3 regions of the Alteromonas sp. MB-3u-76 genome follow, and region 2 is predicted to be linked to each of the others. Evidence: predicted binding sites of a transcription regulator. Region 2 holds the regulator's gene; each other region holds the start of a gene.

Region 1 (10,428 bases), 2.1 Mb from region 2:
GTCTATAAACTGGCTGGTTTTACCAGAATTGTCGCCTGCAACATCAAAATCAAACGTAATCAATGCTGCTTGTGATGAGAGCGCAGCACCGCATAACAATGCGGCGATACCTGTTTTTAAAAATTTTAAATTTGACATAATTATGTCCTTTGTCTGTTTGCCCAAGATCTTCTTTACTTCTCATAAGACAGCTGCATAAGCCGTTCCAAGTTGTTTAGCTAATGTTTTTTAAGCATAAAAACAAAGGCAGACGGCACACGGCAGTATATTTGTAAAAAATATGAACACTTTTTATACAGACAGATAGAGCACGATTATGAAGCAATGCGACAAAACTATTTGAGTTGTTTTACAAATAAATGGCCATCCATTGGCTATCAACTAAATTCTTATAGAAGTACTAATATTCAATGCTTGTGTGAACCGCCAAACAAAAAATCCCCAACAGCATAGCTGGCAGGGATTCTATTTAAAACGCTCCACGCGGAGCGCTTTTGCTCTTAGTGGCGTTTAGGCTTTCTTGTTTCTGCGAACAAGACCCATACCCATTAACGCAAGTCCGAATAAGCCTAATGTTGCTGGAGTTGAGACGACGTTTGCAGTCAAATCGCCACTATTTCCACTTGCAACGTCAGTAGTTCTCAAGTTCGAGTCAAAGAAAGAAGCACTAACGCTAAACGCGAACGCGTCGAAATAATTTACAACCGTTGGTACCATACCTTGACCCGGCACGAAACCGAACTCGTTAAAGTCTGCTCTAGTTAACGAGTTAGAGACTATGTTGCCGTTAGCTATACCTTCGCCAGGCGCTTCATCTGCGATATCAATTGCTGTCGTCAATTCGCCTTCCGCAATACCACCGTAATAAGCAACGTTCACTCCGCCCACTGTTCCACCAGTTTCGGCATTGTAGTTGGCATCAACAAAAGCGCCAGATAAAAACAACGTGTCCGATGTGCTATCAATGAAGCTTGTTAACGCGCTTTGGTTAAGAGTTCCGTCACTGTTGCGAAGAAGAGCCTCAGCGCTTGGTGTCGATAAACCCAACGAATCAACTAACCAAACATTAAAGAATGAATCAGTTAGCGACAGATCTAGTGCGTTATCAAAAGGACCTCGATCATTTGCTTCTACTATCTCCAAACCACCAAACTCAAACACAAGCTGGCAAGAAGGGCAAAGTAGGTCGCCAGTATCGACATTGTTGTTGATTATACCGAAGCCTTCTAAGTTTAATCCAACTAGGCCATCTGTGTTAGCAAAAGTCATGTCTTGGCTGACGCTAATCAAGTCACTGATATTTACAATTGAGCCAGAAGAATCAGAATAATATTGCACCAGGTTTAAACCGTTATTAACGTTTCCTGTATCGCCGCTCGGAGTTGCTGGGTTTTGCACACTCACTCCACCAGGAAGAAGAATTGGCTCTGCCGCTACAGAAGTTGTAGCAAGCATCGCCGCTGCGATTAGTAACTTTTTCATTTTGTAACTCCGTACATTAAACGATATTTTCGTAACTTAGATATGCCATTAGCGTGCCAAAAATTAAGTTACTGATATCAAGACTATTTTTATAAGGCGAAAAGAATTATGTAAAAAAGTCTGACGAATTTAATTGACGTTCTCAATACTTTCCTTGTATTGAATTAGCGAATTAGTGATATTGGGCGGGAATTCTTTTTTTGCCATACTCTCTAAAAATGCTATTGCCTCCTCTTCCCTAGTTTGACCAACCAAAGCCTGAGCGTATAAGAGAAGAACCTCTATCGACATAACATTGTCTCTCTCAATCATATCGAGTAGGATTTTTTCAGCTTCAGCATACTTTTCAAGCCCAAGAAGCACTCTTCCGTGTGTCGATCTTACGCTTACGTTTTTTGATGCTAATTGAAATGCTTTTGTAGAGTATATTTGAGCTTCTTCTAAACTTCCGTTACTAGACAATAACCACGCCAGATTATTAAGCGCTTCGATATTATTGGTTTCAGTTTTGACTATCTGTTTGTAAATATTGGCCGCTCTATCTGGGTTGATAAAAATAAGTGCATCAGCAAGATAATGGAGTGCACGCGAGTCGTTAGGACTATATTCTAATAATCTCTCAATAAATCTAAGTGCACCCGCTCTACTACTAAACTCCTCGACAAGGCTTATCAAAGTAGATACTTTTTGAGGGCTGATAGAGTTTTTATAGTAATTGAGGAGTAAAGCGAACGCATCATCTTCTTGACCCATCCTGAGCAGTTCCGCTCCCTCGGCTTTTGAATCTAAAAGAGTGAATACTGGGTCATCTTTCCATTTTGACGAGCCTAAAACCTGCTTCGCAATATTTATGCGACCTTTTTGGATCAGGAGTTCCGCATAAGTAAAATGAAGAAGTTTGTTTGATGGATATCTTTTTACACCAAGAGCGGCAGTTCGAAGCGCTTCAGTAAAATCATTGTTAGAATCCAATAATTGTACCTTCGTTATATAAGCCAAAGGAGAGGCGTGCTCCTTGGAAATCCATTCATTTAGGAGCCTTCGAACTTTTTCTTTGTCTTTTTGTGCATTAGCTAACTCAACACTTACTTCAAAATAGCCAACAGTTTTAGCGCCTATACTTTTCAGTTCACTTTCAGCAGCGTCGAATTGTTCGTCATCTATATATGCACGCACTAAAAGCAACCTCATCCTGTCACTTAACTTTAAGCTCCGATTAGCTAATAGCCTAATGAAAGAACTCCATTTTTGATTTCGTTTTGCAAGTACAAAATATGTTTCGGCAATATTAATTGTCAAACCTGCCTGTTCCACATATTTTAAAATCGCTTCAGAAGCACCATCAAAGTTGTTCTCTTCTATTAGTCGTGAAACTCTGAATAACAATGCTGTTTCACTTAAAGGCTCAATTCTACTTAATTTTTCGCTGTAATAATTTGCCTCATTGTAATCTTTATTGAGCAATGATGCTTTTATGGCCAACTCTATTAAGGGAATATAGTCACTGTCGATACTCAAGCCCTGTTTAATTACATCTGAAGCTGTATCGTAACGTTTTTCAGTAATGTAGTTGTGTGCTAGAAGAAGCCTTGCCTCGATGTTGGAAGGGTCTAGATCAAGGACGGTATTCGAGAGTTGTAGCGTATTTTCTCCTCTTCCGAGCCCCATTTCTAATGCGGCACGCTCCATTAGCCTTGAAATGCTAACTTCTCCTTGCGCCAACTCTTCTGTATTAGCCAAAACCCTTTCAGCTCTATCTTTATGACCGTCAAGTAAAAGCGCAATTGCAATGTTTTCGCCAAACTCACTATTAAGTAACTTACTGCCTTTTTTAATTTCGATGTCGTACCCCAACCTAACTCTAAGCAACGTCTCGAGGTCTTGAAGGCCCTGACTTTTTGATACGATATTTGGAATTGCCTTCAGTGAATCGAAAGACTGTTCATATAAACCAAGATAGTACGAAGACACAGCTTGAATATACTTTAGCATAGGGCTATCGAAACCTGCAGCGATTGCTTTTTCGGTAGCTGTTTTAGCTTCATCATACTTATTTGCCCTGAAAGCATTTTCAGCAAGCATATGATCAATAATAGGTGCATTACCGATTTCTAATGAAAGCTTTTCAAGAAGAGTAGTGCTTTCTTCATAACTCTTAGTTTGAACCTTTGAATTCGCGAGATAAATCTTTACACGTTTGTTACCTGGAAACTTTTTGAGATACTGCTCGAAGGCTTCAATAGAACGTTCATAACTTCTATTCATAAAATATAATTTGCCAAGCACGGGCCACTTTTCAAAGAACTCGTCATTTATCGACTCTAGCAAGGCAACTGACGTTTGAACTTCAGGCTTTATGCCATCTACTTCTGACAAAGATTTAAAAAACAATTGAAAATCAGATGCACTCGGATTGTCCCTTATAAAATTTTTTGCAAAACTCTCCGCAGCGATTGGTCTCCTAATCTGTAGCAAAGATAGGTATTTGAGTGCAGCTTCGTTCTGTTCTAGGTCTTTATCTGGGCCTCGTTCTAGCTCAGTTAACACAACTTCATAATTTTCTAGTTGGAAGTTAGATAATAGATAAATATCATCTATTTGCGGATTGAAGGGTAGAACTATCTTGTTGGGATCACTAAGTCGCTCAATCATGCTCACTGCTTCTAAATAATCTCCTAAGCGATAATAGACTAACGACGACATTGCTCTTAAGTAGTCGTTGTCCTCATCAAGTCGCAGTGCGTTTTTAAGTGTGATAAGCCCTTCGTTGTTTTTTCCATTTTTGATAAAACCCACCGCCTCTTGTCTATATGACTCGACACTCTCCTGCTCACAACCCAATGCTAGAATTGCGGGGACTAAGATAAACAACTTTAGAAACTTCATTTGCTCTTCCTAATAGGCATGATAACTATACATCGTAGTACTTTTTATCTATTTAATTTAAGGTATCACACAAGAGTAGTTTTACAATTGAGTATGCGTCATTATTTGCCGCATTCTTATAAAAGAAAGGGAATAGACTGGGTGAGTAATTCTGTTGTGGTGAGAGAATCTCTTCGTTTAGAAGAGCAACTAGCTATATGGGAAGATGTGTATCTAAATACACGTTGCTCAAGTCCCTTCCTATCTCCTCATTGGATTGAAGGCTGGCTGCGGAATATCAGTAGTCCCCTACTAACAGCATTATTTTATTGTGGTAATCACATAAAAGGTATTGCATTGATAGGAACAAATACACAACGAGTACTAGGCTTAAAGATAAATAATGCTTACCTAAATCAAGCTGGTACTGAAACTGAAGATCAAGCTTGGATAGAATACAACGACTTGCTTTGCCCAGAAAAATTTAGAACTGAATTTTTTGAGTTACTCGTCAGTGAATTACGAAAAAGGAGGTTTCATAGATTTAAAACGTCAATGAAAACTAATAGTTACCTTCAATTTTCTAAGTCGCAGTATATAGCCCACACTGACGTTCTGATTACAAAAGGATTTACAACAAGTCTTGATGTTTTTACTCAATATCCGAGTAAAATTATGAGTAAGAATTCACGCACCCAAATAAAACGAAGCCAAAAATTATTGAAACTCGAGTTTGGAGACATTGATATCCTTAAGTGTTCGACTCCTACTGAAATATTGGAGGGACTTAAAGAGTTGGCAGAACTCCATCGTTTGCGCTGGGGAAGTACCGAAAATGGAAGCGGATTTGATAATTCAATATTTATGGAGCACCAAAAAAGTATCCTTTTGACTAAGCCACACTTTGCTGAGCTTATTAAGTGTGTAGCAGGTAACAAAACCATAGGTTTTTCTATTAACTTAATTCTAAGTGAAACCGTTTTTTTTTACTGCTCTGGCATTAATTACTTTCGAAACGACAATAAGGTGAAAGCAGGGTATGTAATGCATCACGAAATAATGAACTATTACGCTAATCGTGGATTTAAAACTTACGATTTTTTAGGCGGAAATAGCAGGTATAAGAGTTCTCTATCAAATAGAGAGGTCTCATTCTTCACAGAAACGTTTATTTTTAATAATCTTACTGGGAAAGTGCTATCCACTTATAAGAAAATTAGGCACTGTCTCTCAAAACCCTCGCCGGATTTCCCCCAACAATAACGCCTTCGGGCACATCATCCACCACCACAGCGCCCGCAGCTACAACACTGCCTTTGCCAACATTAGCCATTACCAGTGCACCATTTCCCAACCAGCAGTTTTCACCTATTTCCACTTTGGTAAATATACCACCTTGATCTTTGATCGGCTTTGATGGATCTGAAAAGTTATGCTGCCCTTTTCCACTCATAATATGAACGCCGCTGCCTAGCAGTGTGTTTTTACCTATACTGCATTTACCAATATTGCATTGAGGGCCAATGTAAACGCCCTCCTCAATACTTGTGTCTTGCTGCGAAAACAACGTACCAAAAGAAATCACAGCGTCTGGCGAACAATGCGAAAACACAAAGCGGTAGAAACCACTGCGTAAGTAACTGCCCAATTTGCCGGGTAACAGTGATAAACACTGACTGTAGCTTGCTATCAGGGCATCTTTATTTAAAACCATCGACAATAGTAGGTAGGAAATGGTTACTGGACTGATTAACAGTGCTAGCAACAAAAAAACACAACGCTTAATAAATGGCTTCATATTTTTTCCAACGCCTGTTTAAGGGGCTGCAACTGTTGTTGCCAGCTATAGGTGTTATGAAGTGCATTGAAGGCACTCGCTGCTTTTTGTTGAGCAGTGTCGGCTTCTTTTACACATCTAACGCATGCATCAGTAAAGGCCCCATCGTCGTCGGCAATGAACATAGTGTTCTCGCTCGCATAGCTAATTCCTTCAGCCCCCATACTGGTGGTTATTACAGGTAATTTGCATGCAGCAGCCTGCAACACTTTATTCTGCACGCCTCTGGCCAATCTAAACGGGGCTACAAACGCAGTGGCCTTATGAAAGTACGGCAACATGTCGTCGACAAAGCCAGTCACATAAACAGCCTCATCACGCTCAGCTATCTGCTTTATGTCTTTGGTGGGGTTCATGCCACCTACTGTAAAAGTAGCGCCAGGCAAACGTTGCTTTATGGTGGGCCAACAGTGTTCAACGAACCACATAACTGCATCCACATTAGGTTTATAATTCATTACACCGGTAAATAAGAAGTTAACCCTAGTTGTCGGCGTTGTAGCAGGAAAAAAAGCTGAAAAATCCAATCCGTTTCCTAATACGCTAACAGGTTTATGGGCACTTACCGTTTGTGCAAATAAACGCACTTCCTCATCGGCAATCAAAAAGGTGTCCTCAAACTCAGCATTCGCCCGTGCCTCTAACGCGTTAATCTTTTTGCTTTCTCTGGTGTACACCCCGCGCATGGGAAACGCGCTAGATGAAGCATATTGACGCCACTTATCAGAATCTACATCCATCATATCCATAAAAAGAGCGCACGTTCTCTCGTGATAATTAGTAGCGTTAAACACATAATAACCAAGGCTTGAAGCACTAAGTAGCAGTGCGTCGCAGCCACTTTTTAAACGCGCATTTATTTCCTTTTGAAGCGAGCTGCTATAAAACGCGCCAACACTAATGGCTTGCCGGTGAAGCAGTGCCCAACTGTAGCGCATAACTTTGTGAGGCAATGGGAATACGGTGACTGAAATATTCAGCTTTTCACCAAGCGCTTTGGCATCGGCGTGGTCTTGTTCGCTTTCGCCTAAACACAGCACATCAACGCGATACCCCAGTTGACTTAAAAACTCAATTTGATGATAAGTACGAAGCTTCTCGCCCTTATTCGGCGGATAGGGCACCCGTTGAGATACGACAGTAATGTTGTGCGGCTTCGCCATTTTTGCGTCCATTAATAAAATTTTTATTTCCCGTTGCTATAGTACGTCGAAGGCTGTAACTCGTCAAAAATACGGACAGTAGAAGTTTCGATTCCAACCTATTGTGCGCATGCACAAGCAGGCAAACACATTGGCATTCCATAACAACTAATATAAAGTATCGGAAAGATATTACATTACCCATCACGGATGAAATATAAGTAGCCCAATGCAGTATAATGTTTTTAGTTTACATAACGCGAATGCGCATACTCAACGCGGCTCATTCTGTGTTGGTGTACCCTGCCCTCAAGGTAAACTATCGGTATCTGATCCAGTTGCACTGATTGATGAAAATGGCGACTACGTACAAGCCTCTGTAGAAGCGCGGCATTTGTGGCACGATGGTTCAGTTAAGTGGCTGTACATCACGGGTATAACGTCTTTATCGTCACATGAATCGAAAAAATACTCGCTTAAATTGGCGACAACTTCTCAGCCCACTTACATTAACCCAGTTAAACCCATCAATTCGAATAGTCAGTTAGAAATACAGTTGTCAAACGGCAAGGTGGTTACAGTAAGTCGAAATCGGGCGGGGTTTATCAATTTTAATAACGAACTTACAACCTCGTTTACCCACCATAGCGATAGTAAATACAAAACCCTATCCTTTGTGCATATTAATGAGTTCAGTTATGAGGTGTTACGAAACCATTGCCACAATGTAGCAGTAAAAATTAAGCACAAAGGGCAGCTTGAAATACAAAACAAAGCGCTGGATGTTGAAATTGAAAGCACAATTTTTTTAGCAGATGGTGACGTGCTAAGGGACATCACCATAACGAATCCAGCGGCATCTTTGCACCCAAATGGGCAATGGGATTTAGGCGACCCTTCATCAATTTACATTAATGAACTGTCACTCGCGGTAAACAAACAAGCGAGCACGTTAGTTGTAAACGATGAACTGAAACTTAATGCTCCCTTTAATAAGACGGTCATTCATCAAGCATCTAGTGGAAAAGCCCATTGGCAAAGCCCTGTGCACGTTAACGCAGCAGACGAAGTAAACTTAGCCCACAAAGGGGTTAACGTTTATTGCAATGGCGAATTGGAATACGAAACTGAGCAATGCCAACCGCTCGCCACATTCGAATTAGAAGACAGCGTCTGCCTTGCGCTTGAAACGAAAGAGTTTTGGCAGCATTTTCCCTCAGTAATGACCGTCACAAAAGATAGTACATTCGTGAGCTTACTGGGCGCAAAAGGCAGTGAACCGCAAGAGTTACAACCAGGTGAGCAATTAACACGCCGTATAACATTATCGGCAGGCCCACTTACAACCTTTGACGTGACACTTGGCAAAAACTGGGTTCAGCATTCTTCTTGCCTTCCTTTTGCCCCCTTTAATGCGCCTCAACAGCTTCAGCAACTGGTGGATAAGGGAATAAGTGGTGACAATTCATTTTTTCACAAACGGGACGCTATTGACGAGTACGGCTGGCGGCATTTTGGCGAATTGTATGCAGATCATGAAAAAGCTCTGGCACCTGATACGCCATTTTTTGTGTCGCATTACAATAATCAGTACGACCCCCTCTGCGGCATGCTGTATCAGTGGGCAGTAACCGGCGAGCAGCGCTGGAAGGAGCTTGCCGACAACTTAGCCAAGCATGTAGCAAACATAGATGTGTATCACACCACGCTAGATAAACCTGAATATTCTGGCGGGCTGTTTTGGCATACCGATCATTATGTGCCTGCCCATACGGCCACACACAGAACCTACTCCAAAAATCAGCCCACTGGGGTATATGAAGATCACGCGGGCGGCGGCGGCCCGGGTGGGCAGCATTGTTACACTAACGGGTTACTGCATCATTACCTGTTAACCGGCAGTACTACCTCTAAACAGGCCTTACTGACAATTTGCGGATGGATAGAGGGTTATTACGAGGGCGATGGCACGCTACTAAATGCACTGCTATTAGTCAAAAATGCCGGTACAGAAGGATTAAAAAACGTAAAAACCGGCCAATACCCTCTCGATAGGGGTACCGGCAATTATCTACAGGCCCTAATGGACAGGTACGCGGTATTAAACGATATAAGCGACCTAAAAAAGTGTGCCCATATTATTAAGCACACGGTATCGCCAGGCGATGACATTGCTCAGCGCCAGCTACACAATGTTGAATCCACCTGGTTTTATACTGTCTTTTTCCAAGCTGCGTGCCGCTTTATTCAAATAAAAGAACAGCTTAACCAAAGCGACTACGACTATACCTATGCGGTATATTCATTAACCCATTACGTAACTTACATGCTTGAGCATGAGTATGCGTATTTAGACAAGCCCGATATTTTAGAGTTTCCCAACGAAACCTGGACAGGCCAAGACTTGCGCAAACTTTGCTTATTCGCGTTTGCAAAGGCCTACATGCCAGTACTTGCACCGGCATTAGAACAAAAAAAGCAAAGCCTGCAACAGCAAATTATTGAAAGACTGCAAAACTCAGAAGAAAGCGAAACCACCCGTCTTTTATGCCTTATGATGCAAAATATGAATTTTAATGACTACGAACAAGTAGCATCACCCGCCACAGATTTTTTGAATACACTCTCACGCGGGCACAACTCAAAAGCTCATGGCGCTAATGACCACGGACCGTTTTCTGCTAATACAGAAAGCCTAACCACTTTCGTTATGCGCACGCTTCGTAAGTTTTCGCTGCGCAGAGAGCGCAGCCAAGCGGTTAAACGATTCCCGAAACTTCAGCAATGGTTGGGTAAGCCATGATTGCCACAACAACCCGTTTAATATCATGAATAGCGATATAAGCAGCCCTATGAGCAGCAGTACAAGTAACACTCAAATACATAAAGTAGTCAGCTTTGTAATTCCTCATAAAGGCCGCGAGACTATGCTGCTACAAACGCTGGATAGCATAAAACAGCAAACGCTAGACGCTGAAAAATTTGAAGTAATTATTGTTAGCCAAAACGAAAACGTATCGCAAACCTTAGCCGAATACCGACAGCATTTCTCGCTCACAGTAATGCATAACGACGATGCTAAAAGCATCTCGCACTCTAGAA
Region 2 (10,428 bases):
CCATCGACTAATTAAGTGTTCGGTGTAAAGATGAGCCTGTTTGTCAGGCCCATAATCGGCCGCTTGGTTATCTAGACCAATATGGTATGCAAAGGCAGTGTGGTTAAACTGATGATTGCCACCCGAAGCGTCGCTGTCTATGAACACTTCAAGAGCATCGTCGTCCCAATATTTCACTGTTGGGTTAGGGTGGGTATCAACGAGCACATCATCACTAATATTTGCCTGCAAATACAGAAAGTTCTCATCCCATAATAAACGATAGCGCCCGTTAAAATCTGTCTCTGAAGAGGGAAGACTTCCATCCATTAAATAGGGCATAGGATGCCAAGTTGCATTGTTCCAGGCGCTCTCAGAGACGCCATCGATATGAATAGGTGTTGACGTGTAATTAACACCGGTAGCCATAAGCGACTGTGTAAAGAGCAAGCAAACAGTGAATAATGTTTCCTTCATAAATATCTCCATGCGAAACAGATGGGGGAGGCGATTGGCGTTTAAATAGGGCGGCTAGATTAAAAACAGGGTTGCGGTGCCCAAGAATGCAAAGATACCCACGACATCTGTAATGGTTGTTAAAATGACGCTTCCGGCGAGAGCGGGGTCTATCTTCAAGCGCTTCATTACCAATGGTAAAGTAGCACCAGCGAGTGCGGCGGCTATCATGTTAACGAGCATAGCAAACGCAATAATAACCCCAAGCATGTAATCTTGTTTCCACAGAGCAATTACTGAAGCTATCAGCACGGCCCAAATAACGCCGTTGAGCACACCAATGGCAATTTCTTTGCTTATTAACCAGCGAGAGTTACTGGCGTTTACATGGCCAAGGGCCATACCGCGTATTACTAGCGTTAGGGTTTGGTTTCCTGCCACGCCCCCCATACTGGGCACAATGGTATTGAGTATGGCTAAAACTGCTAAGGCGCTTAGTGTTGCTTCGAAGAGGTCGCTCACCATGGCAGCCAAAAGTGCTGTGGCTAAATTTACCGCTAACCATACCGAACGTCTTTTTGTACTTTGCATAACAGGGGCAAAGGTATCTTCGTCGTCGTCAAGACCGGCCATGCTCATCATAGAGTGCTCTGCGTCTTCACGAATAATATCAACAACGTCATCAATGGTTATACGTCCCACTAGACGATTTTTTTCGTCAACAACGGGGGCTGAAAGCCAATTGTAGCGTTCGAATAAACTCGCTACTTCATCATCTGGCATGTTGACTGGAATAGCTTCTGATTCCTCATCCATGACGTCCGATACTTTGTCGCTGGTATCGGCGGTTAATAGCCGAGTAACCGGGACAATACCCACCAGATTATCGGTTCGATTAACCACGTAAAAGGTATCGGTATTTTCTGGAAGCTCCCCTTTCAGGCGAATATACCTGAGTACAACGTCAATGGTGACATCTGGGCGCAACGTAATGGTGTCGGTGTTCATAATGAACCCGGCGGTCTCTTCACCGTAAGACAACGCTTGCTCGGCTCGCAAACGGTCTTGAGCGTCCATTGAGTCAAGAATGTCGAGCAAAACGGTTTCAGGTAAGCTACTGAGCGTCTCTGCTAAATCATCGGTGTCCATTTCCTCAAGCGCATCAACCACATTGGCCGGCAGCATTTTTGTGATTATGCCATTACGCACATCATCGGAGAGTTCTTCTATTATGTCGCCGTGAAAATCGCTATCGATTAACTCCCAAAGTTCGTCGCGGGTACGACTAGGGCTAGACTCGAGAATATGGGCAACATCGGAAGGGGGAAGCTCTAATAGTAGCTTTCTTACAGACACGAACTGACCGTTGCTTAATGCGTTGTTAAGCGTTCTCAGCTGAGTTTGTACATATTTAGAAACGAGAGCTTCTGCCATGAAGAGCAATTCCTAACTTACTAGATGCCCGAAGAAAACCTAATTTGGTGGCTACACAGAGACTATGTTGCGTGTTAATAGAATAGCGTACTTACCCTGTTGGTGTCATGACAAATACGTTGATTTGAAATACGTTTTTACGCGCTTGACGATAATAACAGCAGCTGTGAAAATTTAAGCAAGAAAAGCACAAAGCAGGCAAGTGTTATTCGTCTTCGTTAAATCGACCCTCTATGAGCTTTTCAATGGCCGCCAGAGCGGCTTCAGCGTCATTGCCCTCAACAATCACGTTTACCTGCTCACCCTGATGGCTTTCTAGCATCATAAGGCCAAGTACGCTGCTAGCATCGGCTTGTTTGTCACCTTTTTCGAGAATGATTTTTGCGTCAAATTGATTTGCTAATTGTACCAATTGAGTTGCTGCTCTTGCATGCAGACCAAGTTTATTGACGATTGTTAGCGTTTTTTCGATAGTCACAGTTTGTCTAGCTCTCTACTTAATGCGCAGGTTGTTAATTTAATTCTCTATGACGTATTTGCACGTCGGGATGAATTTCGCTGAATGTTTTTGACAACGTCTGAGCAATATAAACCGAACGGTGCTGACCGCCGGTGCAGCCTATAGCAACCGTGACATAGCTTCGGTTGTTTCTTTCCAGGTGAGGAAGCCAAGTGGTAATTAAATTTTGTATTTGCCATACAAACTTGGTTACAACGGGTTGTGAGCCAAGGAATACCTCTACCGGAGCATCGACACCGGTTAGGTGCCGAAGATCTGGCTCCCAATGAGGATTGGGAAGGAAACGAGCATCAAACACATAGTCGGCGTCTTTAGGAATACCGTGTTTAAATCCAAAAGACTCGAATACCAGAACGAGACGGGAGCTCTTCTTCCCTAAAATACGCTCGCGAATAATTTCAGCAAGCTGGTGAATAGTTAATTTATCAGTGTCTAAATACAGATCTGCGCGCTCAACAATTGGTGCAAGTAAGTTAGATTCTGCCTTTATAGCTTCCGACAGTGACTTGTTGAGTTTAGCGAGAGGGTGCAGTCGACGGGTTTCGCTAAAACGCTTCACCAGCACATCGTCACTGGCATCAATATAAACGATGGTCATAGACCAGGAAGAGGGCAGGTAGTCTAAAATTTCTACCAAATCGTTAGGGTTTTTAGGCAGGTTTCGCACATCTATGCTTACGGCTACCTGATCATATTCGTCTACTACCGTGTGAGTAAGGGTAGGTAGCAAGTTTACGGGAATATTATCTACGCAGTAATAACCCAAATCTTCTAGGGCCCTAAGCGCAACTGACTTCCCTGAGCCAGAACGACCACTGATAACAATCAGCTTCACCGATAATTCTCCCTAAAATTTTTTTATGTGCCAAAAACTAATTCAAAAACGATTTTTCAATTAAGCGCATATTCCAGAAAAGAGCAGCAACAAAGAGCGCGATGCTTCTCTGTGCTTTTCTGTGCTGCGTCCAATTTATACGCCAAGAGCAGAGATAATATCTTCGTTCGTTTTGGCTCTGCGTATGGCTTTTACCGTATCTTTATCGCTAAGTTTACCTGCAACAGTAGCCAGCGTTTGCAAATGGCCTTGAGTTTGTTCTTCAGGTACCAGTAACGCAAAAAATATGTCGACAGGCTTTTCATCAAGGGCATCGAAGTTGATTGCTGGGATACAGGTTACAACAATCGCCATTACTTGCTCTAATCCTGCCAAGCGGCCATGTGGAAGCGCAATGCCGTTGCCTATTCCTGTACTGCCTACTCGCTCCCGAGCCAGTAAACTGTTTAGCACAGTGACTTGATCTATGTTTTCATCACCTTGCGCTGCTATATCAGAAATAATTTCTAAAATTCGTTTCTTACTATTGCACTGAACCGCACACTCGGTGCGGTCCAGGCTTACGATGGCTTTAATGTCCATGCTTAATTATCTATTAATGTTTTTTCAGTTTTTCCTTATGCTTGATTACCTGCCGGTCGAGTTTATCCACCATGCTGTCAATCGCTGCATACATATCGGTATTTTCTGAGGATGCAAACACTTCAGCACCGCTAAGGTGCATAGTGGCTTCGGCTTTTTGATTTATTTTTTCTACGTTGAGGATGACATGGACATTAGAAATGTGATCAAAGTGACGCTCAAGTTTGCTGAACTTCGTATCGACATAATTACGCAAAGAGTCGGTGATTTCGACATGATGACCAGTTAGGTTGATTTGCATATTTCGTCTTCCTTTTAATATAGCGCCTTTAAATAAGGCTTTTGCGTTGGTTAGACGGGGGTATCGATAAAGACTCCCGGTATTTTGCTATTGTCCGCCGAGCGACTTTTATGCCTTGCTCTGCCAACAATAAAGCAATCTTGCTATCGCTTAATGGTTTGCTAGGCGTTTCTGCTGCAACCAGTTTCTTAATTAACGCACGGATAGCGGTAGATGAACACTCGCCGCCTGATTCCGTTGCCACGTGGCTGGAGAAAAAATATTTTAACTCGTAAATTCCTCGTGGAGTATGCATGTATTTTTGAGTAGTAACCCGTGAAATCGTCGATTCATGCATGTCTACCATTTCTGCGACATCATTGAGAACCATTGGTTTCATCATTTCGGGGCCGTGCTCAAAAAATCCCATTTGTTGCTGAACAATACAGTTAGCCACTTTCATTAATGTATCGTTTCTCGACTCTAAGCTTTTTATAAACCATTTGGCTTCTTGCATATGAGAGCGTATGAACTGTGAATCGCTACTATTTTTCGCTTTTCTACTCATCGCTGCATACTGCTGGTTTACACCCAGTTTAGGTAAGCTGTCTGGATTCAGTTCTACAGTCCAGCGACCGTTTTTCTTTGCTACCGATACATCGGGGATAACATACTCAGGCTCTTTAGTAACTAAAGCACTACCTGGGCGAGGATTCAAGGTTTGAAGCAAACGCATTGCCTCGCGAAGCTCGTCTTCTTTCAAACGACTCTTACGCATTAAGGTTCTGTAGTCTTTGCTGCTAAGCAAATCCGAATAGTCCTCTATCAGTCTTTTTGCCTCTTCCAACCAAGGGGTATCGTCGGCAAACTGACGAAGTTGAACCATCAGACACTCCTGTGGAGTGCGCGAGCCAGAGCCAATGGGGTCAAACATTTGAATACGTTTTAGCACGCACTCCACTTCGTCTAACTCTATCTCTTCTTCAACATTTTCGGTTTCAATATCTTCAAAATTAACGGCTTCTAATATTTCGTCTAACGTTGCCGTGAGATAACCCGACTCATCAATGGAGTCAATAATAGCAATGGCAATCGCTCTGTCAGTGTCAGAAAAAGGAGTGAGGCGCATTTGCCATAATAAATGGGCTTGAATATCTTCTGTGGTTTCACCCTGGAAAATTTGGTCATCATCGTTGTTTGATGGACCGGGAGCAGGTGCAGAGGAGGCAGAATAATATTCGTCCCATGTGCTATCGATGGGCAATTCATCAGGAAGGTCGTTTTTTTCAAGGGCATCACCAGACTCGATAGTGTCGCTAGACGCAGAAGCAGTGGCTTCGCTAGCGCTATCATCGTTGTCGATGTTGTTTTTTTCAGCTTGAGGCTCGTCGTTACCTTCTTCAATTTCTAAAAGAGGGTTTGAGTCTAACGCCTCCTGAATCTCTTGCTGAAGGTCGAGTGTAGACAGCTGAAGCAGCTTGATAGCTTGCTGCAGCTGTGGAGTCATCGTTAGTTGTTGACTAAATTTTAACTGTAAAGATGGTTTCATCTACGTCTTATATTTATGCTCTTCAGTGAATGTACCAGAGCGCTTGAGAAAAATGACAATTAGGTTACATACAATAACTATAGCCTGAATTGTTCGCCTAGGTATACATCCCTTACTTTTTGATTACTTAAAACCTGTTCCGCGGTTCCTTGCGCAATAAGTTCGCCATGACTCACAATGTACGCTTTTTCACAGACATCCAATGTTTCTCTCACATTGTGGTCGGTGATGAGAATGCCTATTCCTCTGTCGCGAAGGTGCTGTATTATCTTCTTTATATCATTAACTGATATTGGATCAACACCAGCAAAGGGCTCGTCGAGCAAAATAAATTCGGGTTTAGCCGCAAGTGCTCTTGCTATTTCTACTCTGCGACGTTCTCCACCGGAAAGGCTCATACCCACACTATTACGTATATGGTTGATATTGAATTCATCAAGTAGTGCGTCAGCTTCTTCTTCCTGTTGCTGAGAGTTCAAATCCTTTCGGGTTTGCAAAATAGCCATGATATTTTCATGCACAGTCAGTTTTCTAAATATAGACGCTTCTTGAGGTAAATAACCAATTCCACCGCGAGCGCGTTCGTGCATGGGCTGATGCGTTAATTCTTTATCGTCTATTAATATCTGCCCTTTGTCTGACGGAACTAGACCGACAATCATATAAAACGTTGTCGTTTTTCCCGCGCCATTTGGGCCTAACAGCCCAACAATCTGCCCTGTAGAGACTGACAGACTAACATCAATCACAACTTGGCGGGATTTGTATGCCTTAGCAAGATTTTTTGCACTAAGAGTAGCCATTACTGTTGCTTGCCTTTACCGTCTTTGCTTTTGTCTGTGTCATTATCACTGCCATCATCACTATTCGAATCGTCTTTTTTGACTTTTCTAATAGACTCTGGCGTGAATACCGTGGTAACGCGACCTTTACCATCTTCTTGATTGCCGCCAGTTGCTAATAACTGTTCAGTTATCATGTCAAAGGTAATGTTATCGCCCTTTACTTGGCTGCTATCTTGCCGTAATTCAGCGTTGCCGCTCAGTGAAATAGTGCGCTTTGCAACCTCGTAACGAATCTCGTTAGCTTGTGCCGATACTGGATTTCCATCTTCTAGTTTTTGCGAGTAGCTAGCAGGTTTACCTCGCGCGACAAAAATCTCACGACCACTGCCTCCAGAGGCAATAACTTCCACTTCGTCAGCTTCAATAACTAAAGAGCCTTGGGTAATAAGTACATTGTCTTTGTACAAAGCAGTTTTATTTTTCCCATCTATAAACTGAGAGTTCGAGCCAATCTCGATAGGAAGGCTAAAGTCCTTTTCGTTGGCAAGCACTGGGCCGGCGCATAAGACAAATATAGCGCTAGTTACTAGGAGAATACGTTGTATGTACATGGTCAATAAGCTCATATTTTTGTGTACGCAGGTTTGCGTTAAATCCATTGCTTTGAATAACGTACTGCATGCCACGTATTTCTACTGGTTGGTCTGACGTCATTTGTTTACTGTCTAAATTAATTTGAATATATTCAGTGGTGATTGTTTTGACAAAGTCATCCTGGCTTTGGTTCTCAATGTTGACCTTATTTTCTAGCTGGATAAGTTCGTTATTGTAAAGTGTTCCTTCTAATGCAGTAACCACCCACGGGGAATCTGCATCGCTGCTGTACAATGTATAGCTGGGTTGCTCAAAAGAAACAAAGCCCAACTGGTCATAATGCTCCATTGATGAAGCAAACACTTTGTGATTCAGCTGACCTTCACTGTTATACAAGGTTGTGGTTAAGTTTTTTGCTTTATAGGCTGGCTTGAGGGCATCGAGCCCTTCTGAGCTGGTTAGCACAGGTTCTTCTTCCATCCATGTTGGGATATACATCAGCATGGCGAGAATAAAAAGCGCAGAAATACTCAACCCAAGGCGGTTAAAGCCGAATGCGTTCATACGCTGGCCCCAAAAATACCGTTTTCAATTCCTTTAGCTTGTAATAGTGTGTCAGATATTTCTCGAACCGCGCCAAATCCGCCGGGCAAAGTAGTGATCCAGTTAGCTTGATTTTTGACATAGGGATGAGCATCTGCCACCGCTATTTTCACTTCGGCAAGTTCGTACATACCAGTGTCGGGCATATCATCACCAACAACAGCGATATTTTCGGGCGCTAGCTCAAGCTTGTTCATTAAATGTTTCAATGCATCAAACTTGTTCTCTTCACCTTGAATAATGTGAGCTACATTTAATGCTTTCATTCTGTTTTCGACAATGGCTGAGCGCCTGCCGGTAATAACGGCAACATTAATGCCGTGGCTAACAAGCGCTTTAACTCCATAGCCATCTCGGGTGTGGAATGCCTTCAATTCTTCACCGTCGTTGCCTAGGTAAATACGGCCATCAGAAAACACCCCATCTACGTCACACACCAGCAGTTTGATGTTTGACAATGCATCGAATAACACCGATGGCATGATGGTGTAAAGCGTTTGGGTTGGCGTGGTTTCCATTTATAAAACTCCCGCTTTTAGCAGCATGTGCATATTAAATGCGCCAACCGGAGTGTGCTCATCGTCAAGCACCATTAACGCACTAATTTTAAAGCTTTCCATTACGTTCAGTGCTTCAACAGCCAGTTGGTTTGGTGTTGTGGTTTTTCCGCCTACTGTCATCACGTCACTGACCTTAGCGTCATGTAAATCGACCCGGGCATCTAGAATTCGCCTTAAATCTCCGTCGGTAAAAACGCCGGTTAGCTTGCCAGACTCATCGACAATACCGGTCATGCCGAGCCCTTTGCGGGATATTTCAAGCAGTGCCTGCGCCACTGTTGCTCCGTTACTGGTAAGCGGTATGTCATCGCCCGTAAGCATAATGTCGCTCACTTTTAGCAAGAGTTTTCTACCTAACGAGCCTCCCGGGTGTGACAACGCAAAATCATCAGAGGTAAAACCTTTTCTGTCCAACAACGCTACAGCTAGAGCGTCGCCCATTACCAGTGTAGCGGTTGTACTGCTTGTGGGAGCCAGACCGAGGGAGCAGGCTTCTTGTTCCACGCTTATATTTAACACCACATTAGCATGTTGACCTAGTGTGCTTGATTCACTGTTGGTCATTGCTATCACGTTAACACCCAGCCGTTTTACCACGGGCAGCAGATTTATTAACTCGCTGGTTTCACCAGAATTAGAAATAGCTAAAAGCACGTCGTTTTTGCTTAACATGCCCAAGTCACCGTGATTAGCTTCGCCAGGGTGCATAAAAAACGCTGGAGTACCAGTGCTTGCTAGGGTTGCAGCTATTTTGTTTCCAATATGTCCCGACTTGCCCATGCCGCAAACGACAACTTTACCCAAGCAGTTGTAAAGCATGTTACAAGCATCGATAAAACTGTCGTCTAGTCGTTGTGCTAAATCGGTAATTGCACGAGCCTCAATATCGATAACTCGTTTTGCCGAAGCAATGTAATGGTGTTGTTTATTTGTCATTATCCAAACAGCCAAAATTGATAGCCCACAAAACAGGCTAAAAGAATTGCACCGTTAGTGCGAGATATTTTACGTTTGCCGATGAGGTCGAAGCTGAATAAAAACAGTAGCAAGGTTAGCCCTAGCATCACATACATATCTCTATTGTACACATCTGGGTCTAACAAGCCGGGTGCAATAAGCCCTGGCATTCCAAGTACGGCGAGTAGATTAAATATATTCGAGCCAATGATGTTACCTAGCGCTAGATCATCTTCACCTTTAAGTACGCCGGCAATACTTGCCGCAAGCTCGGGAAGGCTGGTACCAAATGCAATAATAGTGAGTCCGATGACTAAATCAGACAATCCCATATAACGGGCAATCTCTACAGCAGAGTCAACCAAGAAGTGGGCACTTAACGGTAAAAGCACCAAGCCCAAACCAATCCACACAAGGGCAGCGGTGTTTGATACCCCTTTAGGAATTTCATCTGCCGTCTCAGCAATGAGCGGGTCTTCCTTGTCTACCTGCAGCGAAAGCCACGCCATCATCGCTAACACGAAAACGAAAAGGCCAAGTAAAATAACGCCTTCATAAGATTTGAGTTCGCCGTCGAACATAAAGGCAATGGCAATTAACGAGATCACGACCAATGCTGGCAGTTCCCGCTTTAATGTTGTGGATGAAACAAGAAGTGGTTTTACTAGAGCGGTTATTCCAAGTACCAGTGCGACATTGGTTATATTTGAACCTAGCGCATTTCCGACTGCCGTATTCATCTTACCGTTAATCGAGGCAATGGCAGACACCACAATTTCAGGTGCAGAAGACCCCATGGCAACAATAGTCAATCCTATCATCATGGGTGAAATGCCAATATTTTTCGCCAGCGCGGATGCACCGTAGACAAATCGGTCCGCACTCCAACTTAAAACGATGAGTCCGATGATGAAAATAACAATGTTTAGAAGCACAACAACCTGTAATTAAAAGTCTATTTCGCAAGATTGTCGCAAAAACGGTGCCATTTGCCTATGGCGCTAGGCTTTTATTTTGCCTTTTCGAACGAGATTGTATGAAAAAGAGACATGTTCAGCCTGCGTTAATGATATTCAGCTTACGTTATGGATCATTCGTCTTCATCGAACATAAGTTGTAACTTTTTGACTTTGGCGCAGGGTAGGAAAAAGCGTACAATACTGAAAATTTTAAACTTACTGACTTTACGAAGGTCAGTGTGTGTTCAAAGGCATGGAATTTGTACTGCCTTTAATTCCACAATAACAAAGTTGCGTTGCTTTCCAAGACACTTTACTCCGAGTTTAAAGCGGCA
Region 3 (10,428 bases), 980 kb from region 2:
ATGAAAATAGCCACCTTGGAGCTGTTATGTTAATTCCTATTGAAGCGTTAGAGCCTGACACTGTTTACAGTTTGGCAGAGTCGTTTGTATTGCGTGAGGGTACAGATTACGGTGAGCAAGAAACTGACTTTAAAACAAAAGTTCAGCAAGTTCTTGATAGCTTAAAAACGGGCGAAGCCGTATTGGTGTACTCTGAATTACACGAAAGTGTAGACATAAAAAGAAAAGAAGACATTTTACCTGAAGACGACAGCCAGAGTTGATGCGCCAGAAGTAGGTACAGTGAAATTATTTGAACGGATAAAAAAAGCCGGGTCGAGCAACCCGGCCACCTTCCTGAGGAGAGGGAGGTTTAAAACGCGTAACGAGCTGTCACTTGCATAATATCTAACTCGTCGATGAGCTTATAGCTTGCTCCTACTGCCCACTGGGGCGTGATGTAGTAGTTAGCGCCTACTTTAAAAGTGGGTTCACCGTCGTCAACGTCGTAGTAACCCACTTCACCAGCTAGTTCCACTTGCTCTGTAATCATTGAGCGAAGGCCAGCATTTATACTGTAGCCAGTTTCGTCATCAAAATCTCCATCAACACGCTCTAGGTTTGCGCCAAAGTACGCGTCGGTCGTAGCATTGACTGGCAGTCTGTACCCACCACCTAAAGTGAGCATGTCGAAGTCGAAGTTACCTTCTTCAAAAAAGCTGTACTCGCCATTTAAATACCAGTTGGCGTTAAGTAAGTACTTTCCATTAATCGTCAGGCCGTCAGGCTCAAAAGATTCATTGTTATCGAAATCTAGCTTTGTATAGCCGCCTTCAACATAACGCCAATCTGGCTTATCGGCCAAAGCTGCAGTTGGTGCAACTGTAGCGACAACTGCTGCGAGTGATGCAAGTGGAAAAGTAAGTGCTGTTAATAGTGTGATTGCTTTGTTCATGTGTTAACTCCTTAATAAAAAATGATGATAACTAGCGAACCTGAATTCCTGCGTTCTGCCCTGTCATCCTCGTCCTATTGCTCGAACTACTACTGTTTTTGCAAAGCCTCTGCCAACTCGCTCATTTAATTGATATCAATCGCTGGGATTGTTTTAAATTATTGAAAAGATAGAGAAATATATTTTTAGTATGCTGGAAGAAAAGATGCAGACAGGGGAGTATTTCGAAAAAATAGAGAGGCGAAATGAATACAGAGATTAAAAGTGTCTCTAAAAAACAACAGTTTTTAAGGGGGTTGATAATGTATGTACAGTTTAACGCTAGATATTTGCGAGCATTTTAAAGAAAACCCTTTTTATTTTATTGGTAATTTATTGATAGTTAAAGAGATTATTTTATTTGGCTTCTTTTTTGAACGCGTTGGAACGTCTTTTGCTCACCTATCATCGAGTGCTATCGCAATGTTGTGAAGTCGCAGCGAAGTTTTCATATTTCAATTTTCTTTTTTTAGTTTTACTTGCTGCGAAATCTAGATGAAAGGAATAGAGCGCCTTTCTGCTGTTTAAGTAAGCAAAGCCTATGTGATAGCCCATTTACCTAAAGGAGAGGAAAAATGGCATTACCACGTTTTTCGAACACTATTTGTAATTTATCTAAAAGTCTTTTACCTAAAAGTTCTTCGCTGCCGCGCGCAATGATCAGCGCTGCAAGTGTAATGACGTATATTTTCTTAACAACAGCATGGGCCTTGCCTGTTAATGCAGCACCGGTAAGCAAAGCCAACGAGCCGCAGCAAGCATCACCGGTTTTACAATCTATCATCGATGCAGCTCGAGCTTCTGCTAATGAAAGTTATGAGCAAGATGATCATAACCTAGACAGCAAGTTGAAAGAGATAGATTATCAAACTTATCGTTCAATTCGTTTCGAGCCTAAGCAGAGTCTTTGGCATCAGGAAAATGACTACGAACTTCAGTTTTTCCACCCTGGGTTTCTTTATGAATACCCAGTCACTGTTTATACCATCGGCAGTAGTAACTCGCCAAAACGGCTTCCTTTTAACAGCAATATGTTTCGTTACGACGGAAAGTCCTCTGAGCTTGCTGGATTAACAGATGATGAATCTGGTTTTGCCGGTTTTAGAGTTCACTACCCCATTAAAAGTGAAGAGTATAAAGATGAATTTGCGGTTTTCTTGGGGGCTTCTTACTTTCGCTTAGTAGGCAAAAATCAAGTTTATGGCATTTCAGCCAGAGGCCTAGCGATAGACACTGCGCTTACAAAAGGTGAGGAGTTTCCCCACTTCACAGAATTTTGGGTAGTTGAACCTAAGGACGGGGATCCGATCACTATTTATGCAAGGTTAGAGAGCCCTTCGGTGGCTGGTGCATATAAGTTTGTTATTGAGCCAGGTAAAGACACATCGGTAGATGTAGAAAGTTGGCTATTCGCTCGAGAAGATGTTGATAAGTTGGGTATCGCACCTTTTACCAGCATGTTTTTGTATGGCGAAAATACTCAGCAATCTTTTGATGATTATCGCCCTGAAGTTCACGATAGCGATGGTGTTTTAATGGTAACGCATGCCGGGGAAGAAATTTGGAGACCGCTTACCAATCCTTCGCGTCTGCAAATCACATCACTGAGCGATAATAAGCCTCAAGGGTTTGGCATGTTGCAGCGCGATGGCGAATGGAGCAACTATCTCGATGCCGAAGCTAACTATCACATACGCCCAGGTTTGTGGGTAACTCCTAAAGAAGGTTTCGACAAAGGCCATTTAGAAATAGTTGAAATTCCAACCACTTCTGAAATTCATGACAACATTGTTGCGTTTTGGACGCCAGAGCAGGCGCTAAACGAAGGCGAGTCGATGTATTTCTCCTACGAGCTTAAAACTGTTGAGCAGCATGCTTTTGACAGCGAGTTGGCTACAGTTGAGCGCACCAGGCAAGGCCAAGCAGTGCTGCCTGGTGACGAATTCAAAGATGAGGTGTTAGCGACTACACGTCAGTTCAACATTGATTTTTCAGTGCCAGAAGATCAAGTTTTCGATGCAGAGACAACCAAACTCGTTGTGCAAAGTGTCAACGGTACAGTATCGGAACAACGCCTATACCCCGTTGCAGACGGCGCAGAATGGAGAGCTACTTTCTTCATGAAGCCAAACGAAAAGCAAACTGTTGATATGCGTGTGTATGTAGAGCAGAACGGCGAACGAGTAAGCGAGGTGTGGAATTATGTCTATCAACCTAAATAAGTTTGATAACGGCAAGCAAGATACACGCTCGTCCGTTCGCGATAAGAAACAATTCGATAGCGGTTTGCAATCAGGGTTGCAATCAGCACAGCCACAACGAAATCAGATCGTCAAAGGAGCAAGTATGCGTTTATTTATAATGGCAATGCTCGTAATACCAAGCACGGCCCTAGCCGGCTGGAGCTTGTATGAAATTTTCTTACCCAACGGATTAACCAATTTAGAGATCGCTCAGTTAGGACTTGGTTTAACCCTATTTGCGTGGCTGTGCATGGCGTTTTGGACAGGTATTATTGGGTTTGTTTTACAGCTGTTTAACATCGACCCTCTTAGTTTGAAGAAGAAGCCCAGTCAGCCCGACTTTAGCGTTTCTCTTAACCAGCGTCACGCTGTTGTAATGCCGGTGTACAATGAAGATACAAAGCGAATTATGGTTGGCTTTGAAGCATGTATCCGCGAGCTCATGGAACGTGAAAGTAGCAACAACTTTGACTTTTTCATGCTTAGCGATACCCGTGACGCAGAGAAGGCCGATGCCGAGCTGCGCGCATTTGCTCGGCTTCAAAGGCGCCTTGGTGATTATGCGCAGCACGTTTTTTATCGTCGCCGTGAAAACAACACGCACAGAAAGGTGGGTAATCTCAAAGAGTTTTGTGAACGTTGGGGCGGCAATTATGAAGCTATGATTGTGTTAGACGCTGACAGCGTAATGACCGGTGAGCGTATGGAGGATTTAGCGAGAAGAATTGAGCAAGCTCCAAATACAGCGCTTATTCAAACTATTCCTATGCCAGTTCGCCAAAATACATTTTTTGGTCGTTTTGTGCAGTATGCTGCGCATTTATATAGTCCAATGCTGGCCACAGGGTTGTCGTTCTGGCAAACCGACAGTGCGAACTATTGGGGGCATAACGCTATTATACGTATAGCGCCGTTTATGCAGCACTGCGGCTTACCTACTCTTAAAGGACGCGCTCCGTTTGGCGGGGAAGTATTAAGCCATGATTTTGTTGAGGCGGCCCTTTTGGCTCGAGCTGGATGGGAAGCCTATTTACTAACAGATACTACGGGAAGCTATGAAGAAGTACCGAGTAACATTGTTGATTATGCTATTCGCGATCGCAGATGGGTACAGGGGAATATTCAGCACCTCGGGCTTTTGAATGTAAAAGGCCTAAAAATGGCTAACCGTTTGCACTTCCTATTCGGTGCGTTCGCTTATATATCATCACTTGTTCTGTTTTGTATGTTGGCACTGGGCACAGTCGATGCGTTAATTCGTGCTACTACCGTTCCTCAATTCTTCATGTCTGAATATCAGCTATTTCCAAGTTGGCAGGTTGCCAGACAGGATATGATGATGGTGACAATGTGGGGGACTGCAGCCCTGTTATTCCTGCCTAAATTATTGGGTATTACTCTGGCGTTAACTAAACGCAGAAGCGAATTCGGTGGCGCATGGTCGCTAGTCAAAGGCGCTACAGTGGAGCTTATAATGGCAGTGCTGATTGCGCCTCTTATGATGTTTTATCATAGTTACTTCGTTATAAGCGTGTTTTTTGGGTTCTCAGTGAAGTGGGAAGCTCAAGAGCGAGAAGGCCGAAAAGTGCCGTGGTCTGTTGCAATTAAGCATACTCAAATCATGAGTTCGTTGGCCGTGGCATGGGGAGTTACAACGTTCTACTTCACGCCATCGTTGTTTATGTGGTTGCTGCCTGTACTCGTAGGCATGGTGTTAGCAGCGCCAGTTATCCGACTAACCAGCAGTGATGCACTGGGTATCACTATGCGTAAGTGGGGTGTGTTTGTTATCGGTGAGGAGGTGAATGAATGTAGGGCACTGAAGCGACTGAAAGTGGCTATGAAGCATTTTGCCATATCTCACTTTGCAGCTTCTAAACACGAGGTTGATGCGCCTGCATTACCGGATAGCCTGTGGTTAACTATGCCAGAGCAAGCGCTGAACCAAAAACCTGAGGTGAGAAAGCCGGTGCTGGCCGAGCAGATGTAAGAACATAGAAAAGCCGCTGATTTAAGCGGCTTTTTCGTCTCTTGTGGCGGCTGTAAGCCCACTGTAGCTCAATCTTCTCGAGCTCTAAACTCATAATGCTCCAAGCTGTTCATGCTTGAATTTTGCACTCACTTAAGCAGCATTGAAGAGATATACTTTCTAGCGCTTCAGGGTAACAGAAAATGTGACTGGTACTGTGGTGGTAATGCTTTTGAGCCCCGCTATTTCTTGCAGTGCAGCTACACCTTTTGCCAGCCCAAATGATTCTGCTTTGATAAGCGTAGGGGCGCTTGTGGACACCGTTAAGGTATCTTCATCAACCTGACTAACAGTTACTGCGAACGTTGTTGGGACGGCTTGACCATGCAGCGTTAAAATCCCGTCTACCTTACCATTAACAACGTCGCCAGCGTTAAGCTTCATCATAGAGTCGGTGAGCGTTGCTTCAAAAATAGCGGTGGCATACTTACTAACGTTAAACAGCATTTCTTGCATGCGTTTGTTGCGAATATCAATTGCTGTATTCACTGACGACAAATCAACTTCAACATTGAGCTTTCCGCTGTCTGATAAATTGCCATTGAAGCTGTCGAACTTGTGAACTTCGGTGACTTGCGAATTTTTTGTAGACAGAAAATGTAATGCACTTGTGTCACCGTCAATCGTCCAATCTGCGGCGGCCGGGAATGCAAGGCCACAAGTAAGTAAAGCTGTCGATAATGTACGAATGTACTTGGTCATCGTTTTATTACTCCTTTTAATACGTTAACTTCATTTGGCACGGTACTTTCGTGTGTCAGGCCAAAGGAAATGTATTCGGTAACAATATGGTTGAATTACAGCGAAATAATGCGTAAGCCACACCGATAATTACGCAATGTCTAAAAACGCATACGTTTTATTTTGTGTATGGGTTTTCGTAGTCATCATACTGCACAATGTCTTGCCATGGAACGCGTTGATCGCCCATTACCACAAAATCTGGGTTCTCTAGCGAATGACGCTTGTTATAAGTGAGAGGTTCGAAGTTTGCTGTGGTAATGCTGCCACCTGCTTCTGAAACAATACACTGAGATGCGCCCGTATCCCACTCGCCTGTAATGCCAATACGCATGAATACATCTGCTTTACCTTCAGCGATAAAACAGGATTTGAGTGAGCAACTGCCAAGCGGCAACATGTTGTAAATGCGTTTAGCACACATCCGATTAAGCACTTTTTCGCGAGATTGGCGTCGACTAATGGCAATCATTACTACACTGCTGTTAGGATCGCTCAATTTGCGAACGGAAATGGGTCTGTCACCTTCAGGCGAAGACTTAAACGCTCCCTTTCCCTTTTGCGCATAATAAATAGATTGACCAGGTGGCCAAAAAATAACACCAATAGTAGGTTCGTTGTTTTCAATCAGGGCAATGTTAACGGCAAAGTCGCCGCTTCGAGCAATAAATTCCTGCGTACCGTCGATAGGATCGATAAGCCAATAGCGACTCCAATGCTTGCGTTCCTCTAAACTGGCGTGCTTATTTTCTTCTGATAAAATTGGAATGTCGGGCGTAGCTTCCGATAACCGCTTATTGATGATGTCATTAGCGAGATAGTCGGCGCTTGTAACCGGAGAGTCATCGTCTTTTTGATAGGCGTCAAAATCACGATTTTCATAAACTTCTAAGACTGCTTTGCCGGCTTCTATTGCAACTTCTTTTGCCAATTCTAGTAGGTCGGGGTGGGCATCGTCGGGCATTGTTTATTGTTCCTTTAACCACTTTTGCGCTAAAAACAGTGCAGCAATACAGCGCGCTTCAACAAAATCCTCTCTTGCAAGTAAAGCATCTGCTTCGTTAATAGGCCAATTTATGACTTCCAAGGGTTCAGGTTCGTCGCCTTCTAAGGTCTTAGGATAGAGATCTCGAGCTAAAACGATGGTCATACTGGCATTGAAAAAAGTAGGGGCCATACTGACTTTGTGTAATTCAATGAGTTCTTTGGCGGCAAAACCGGCTTCTTCCTGTAACTCTCTATTGGCCGCCTCAATAGCAGTTTCACCTGGATCGATTAACCCCTTAGGAAAGCCTAATTGATAGGAATGCGTACCCGCGGCATACTCTCGAATAAGCACCATGGTTTGTTCATCTAACATCGGAACAATCATTACGGCACCGCGATTGCCGCCGGCCATTCGTTCAAATTGACGTGTTGCACCGTTAGAAAATTCTAAATCTAAACTTTCTACCCTGAAAAGATTGCTCTGTGCCACAATCTTACGAGAATGAATTTGTGGTAACGCTTTGTTGGGGTCAATTTTTGGCATGTCTCTCGCTACATCTTTGTTATCATGTTCACTGAATTACTCATATTCTAGCTTACTTCATTATAAGGAAAATCGCTTGCCCTTTCTGCCCTGGAATGAAATAGACACTGTGCTGCTCGACATGGACGGCACCTTATTAGACTTACATTACGATAATCAGTTCTGGTTGTATCACCTTCCAAGGCGATTAGCTGAAATTCGCGGTATCTCGGAGGAACAGAGTCAAGCAGAAATGAAGAAGCGCTACGAAAGCGTGTTTGGTCAAATTCAATGGTATTGCCTAGATTACTGGGCCGAATCCTTGTCATTAGATTTAGATACAGAATTTATGCCGCTAAAGCGCGAGTTATCTCACTTGCTATCACTGCGAGACGATACCATTCCGTTCTTAGATGCCTTGCATAAATCGGGTAGACAAGTTGTGCTGGTAACCAATGCTCACCCAAACAGTCTGGCATTAAAGCTCGAGCACACGCAGTTAGACGCCCATATAGATAACCTTATTTCTACTCATGAGTTTGGTGTAACGAAAGAGTCGCAGCTACTGTGGCAGCGTTTGCAGGAGCGCATTAACTTTGCAAACGATCGCACACTATTTGTTGACGACTCTCTACCCATTTTAAATGCGGCTAAAACCTTCGGAATTAAACATCTATTAGCGGTAGACAATCCCGACAGAACACTTCCAAATAGAAATATTACCGAGTTCCCGGCAGTAAGAGATTACCGTTTAATGCTCGACGATATTATCAACAACCCTAGCGAGGGGCAGTGATCATGGTTCTCGACACCATTTATATTGGATCGCAAAATCCAGTTAAGGTAAATGCTGCACTTAATACCTTGTCAGATACCTTAGAGCATGACTTCGATGCCGAAGGTATGTCAGTAGAGAGTGGCGTTTCCGACCAACCTATGTCCGAAGCCGAAACTCGAGAGGGGGCAATTAACCGCATAAAAGCGATGCTCGCTGCACATGAAGGCGGCTTTCCAGACTCTTGGTATGTGGCGATAGAAGGCGGAGTTGACGTTTTTGAAGATGGCCCTGCCACTTTTGCTTATGTTGCCATTTATCACGAAGGGCATTGGTCTGTTACGCGAAGTGCAAGTTTGCCGCTTCCCGTTGCCGTCTTTCAGGCCTTACAAAGAGGTGAAGAGCTTGGCTCTGTGATGGACGCATTATTCGACACCGTTAATGTAAAACAAAAAGGGGGGGCCATTGGTCTATTAACCCTAAACCATGCAACCCGCCAAAGTGTTTACGAAGTTGCTCTTACGCTTGCGATGGCAAAGTTTCATTTTCCTGATTTGTTTACCGATTAGGAAGGGCATGGCTTAATTATTCTCTGAAATCTTTACTGTTTCCCGTAATCTTTTCCCAAAAATCACTGCTGTTCAAAAGCTCCTTTTTAACGGGGGTTTGTTGTTAAAGCTATGATTTTATTGGGCTATTTGGGCTTATTGCGGGTTGGCGCTGTAGTTGCACTACTTGTTTCATTATTGGAACAAGGAGTTTAACAATGAGCGATACAATTAATACGTACAACCCGGCAACTGGTGAGCAGCTTGATCATTATCAACTAATGTCAGCAGAGGATGCAGAGCGCGCGGTTACCCGTTCTCACGAGGCCTATTTAAATTGGAAAAAGACCTCTTTTGGCACACGTGCCGATATTTTCAATAATCTTGCCGATTTGATGGAAGAGCGCATAGATGACCTAGCTAATCTGATGACCTTGGAAATGGGTAAAGTGACCGCGCAAGGCAAACAGGAAGTGCAGCTATGTGCTGAAATTTGTCGATATACCGCAAAGCACGGTGAATCGTTTTTAGAAGATGAAGCCCGTGTATACGAAGGTGGCAAGGCTATTATAACTTATCAGCCCACAGGCGTTATTCTTGGCATTCAGCCATGGAACTTTCCGCTTTACCAAGTTATTCGTTATAGCGCATCAAATATTATGGCCGGCAACACCACCGTGCTTAAGCACGCTCAAAACGTATTTGGTATGGCGCAGGCAATTCAGCAACTTTACGAAGATGCAGGGTTCCCTAAAAATGTATATCAATCACTGATGATCGACGGCAGTACGGCCAGTGAGCTTATTAAGCATGAACATGTGAGAGGCGTAACGTTTACAGGTAGTGACGGCGTGGGTAAACAAGTGGCCAAGGAAGCTGCCAGCATGTCTAAAAAGACAGTGATGGAGTTGGGAAGTAACGATGCCTTTGTAGTGCTTGCAGATGCAGATATCGATAACGCAGTAGAAATGTGTATTAAGGGCCGGGTTATTAACAATGGTGAAACCTGTGTCGCAGCGAAGCGTTTTGTTGTTGTAGACAGCATATACGACGAGTTTAGAGACAGATTTGTTGCTCAATGTAAAAAGCTTAAAGTGGGCGACCCCTCAAAAGAGGATACTGATTTAGGTCCTATGGCTCGCGAAGACTTGCGCGATGAACTGCACGAGCAAGTAGAGAAATCGGTAAGTTCGGGAGCAACCATATCATTAGGTGGCGAAGTACCTGATGAAGCTGGCTACTTCTATCCAGTGACTGTGCTTGAAAATGTTACACCGGGCATGCCAGCCTACGATGATGAACTATTTGGCCCCGTAGCATCACTTATTCGAGCTCGTGACGACAAACAAGCGATGGAAATTGCTAACGATTCTCGTTATGGACTTGGCGGCGGTATTTTCAGTACCGATACTGATAAAGCCATTGAGCTTGCTAAAAACGAATTTGATACAGGTATGGTGAATATTAACGGCTATTCATTAGCCCAGCCTAACCTGCCCTTTGGTGGTGTGAAAGACAGTGGCTATGGTAGAGAGCACGGTGGCTATGGTATTCGCGAATTTGTGAATATTAAAACGATTATGGTAGCAAGTAACGAGGCGTAAAAATT

Evidence for each region. The regulator sigma-54, encoded in region 2, starts transcription at its own class of promoters, with help from an activator protein. The targets are predictions, from matches to a motif close to GTTGGCACGNNNNTNGNNT.
Region 1: CW735_RS13705 (PEP-CTERM sorting domain-containing protein) is a predicted target of sigma-54. The motif match lies at 1,525-1,543, and genes of this name have one in related genera.
Region 3: CW735_RS18805 (glucan biosynthesis protein) is a predicted target of sigma-54. The motif match lies at 1,355-1,373, and genes of this name have one in related genera.

The regions. Positions count from the first base shown of each region.
Region 1 is NZ_CP025115.1:3,063,000-3,073,427, forward strand. It holds gene CW735_RS13700 (Npun_F0296 family exosortase-dependent surface protein) at 1-138, opposite strand, end outside; gene CW735_RS13705 (PEP-CTERM sorting domain-containing protein) at 511-1,482, opposite strand; gene CW735_RS13710 (hypothetical protein) at 1,612-4,368, opposite strand; gene CW735_RS13715 (GNAT family N-acetyltransferase) at 4,510-5,610, shown strand; gene CW735_RS13720 (acetyltransferase) at 5,564-6,145, opposite strand; gene CW735_RS13725 (glycosyltransferase) at 6,142-7,347, opposite strand; gene CW735_RS13730 (hypothetical protein) at 7,556-10,129, shown strand; gene CW735_RS13735 (glycosyltransferase) at 10,179-10,428, shown strand, end outside.
Region 2 is NZ_CP025115.1:839,842-850,269, forward strand. It holds gene CW735_RS03745 (CBM9 family sugar-binding protein) at 1-456, opposite strand, end outside; gene mgtE (magnesium transporter) at 511-1,869, opposite strand; gene CW735_RS03755 (HPr family phosphocarrier protein) at 2,075-2,347, opposite strand; gene rapZ (RNase adapter RapZ) at 2,382-3,224, opposite strand; gene ptsN (PTS IIA-like nitrogen regulatory protein PtsN) at 3,360-3,806, opposite strand; gene hpf (ribosome hibernation promoting factor) at 3,820-4,107, opposite strand; gene CW735_RS03775 (RNA polymerase factor sigma-54) at 4,136-5,635, opposite strand; gene lptB (LPS export ABC transporter ATP-binding protein) at 5,713-6,438, opposite strand; gene lptA (lipopolysaccharide transport periplasmic protein LptA) at 6,438-7,031, opposite strand; gene lptC (LPS export ABC transporter periplasmic protein LptC) at 7,000-7,578, opposite strand; gene kdsC (3-deoxy-manno-octulosonate-8-phosphatase KdsC) at 7,575-8,135, opposite strand; gene CW735_RS03800 (KpsF/GutQ family sugar-phosphate isomerase) at 8,136-9,113, opposite strand; gene CW735_RS03805 (calcium/sodium antiporter) at 9,113-10,069, opposite strand.
Region 3 is NZ_CP025115.1:4,218,927-4,229,354, reverse strand. It holds gene CW735_RS18815 (YheU family protein) at 27-263, shown strand; gene CW735_RS18810 (porin family protein) at 353-934, opposite strand; gene CW735_RS18805 (glucan biosynthesis protein) at 1,549-3,195, shown strand; gene mdoH (glucans biosynthesis glucosyltransferase MdoH) at 3,320-5,206, shown strand; gene CW735_RS18795 (YceI family protein) at 5,366-5,947, opposite strand; gene cysQ (3'(2'),5'-bisphosphate nucleotidase CysQ) at 6,105-6,950, opposite strand; gene nudE (ADP compounds hydrolase NudE) at 6,954-7,517, opposite strand; gene yrfG (GMP/IMP nucleotidase) at 7,594-8,292, shown strand; gene yjjX (inosine/xanthosine triphosphatase) at 8,295-8,840, shown strand; gene CW735_RS18770 (NAD-dependent succinate-semialdehyde dehydrogenase) at 9,038-10,423, shown strand.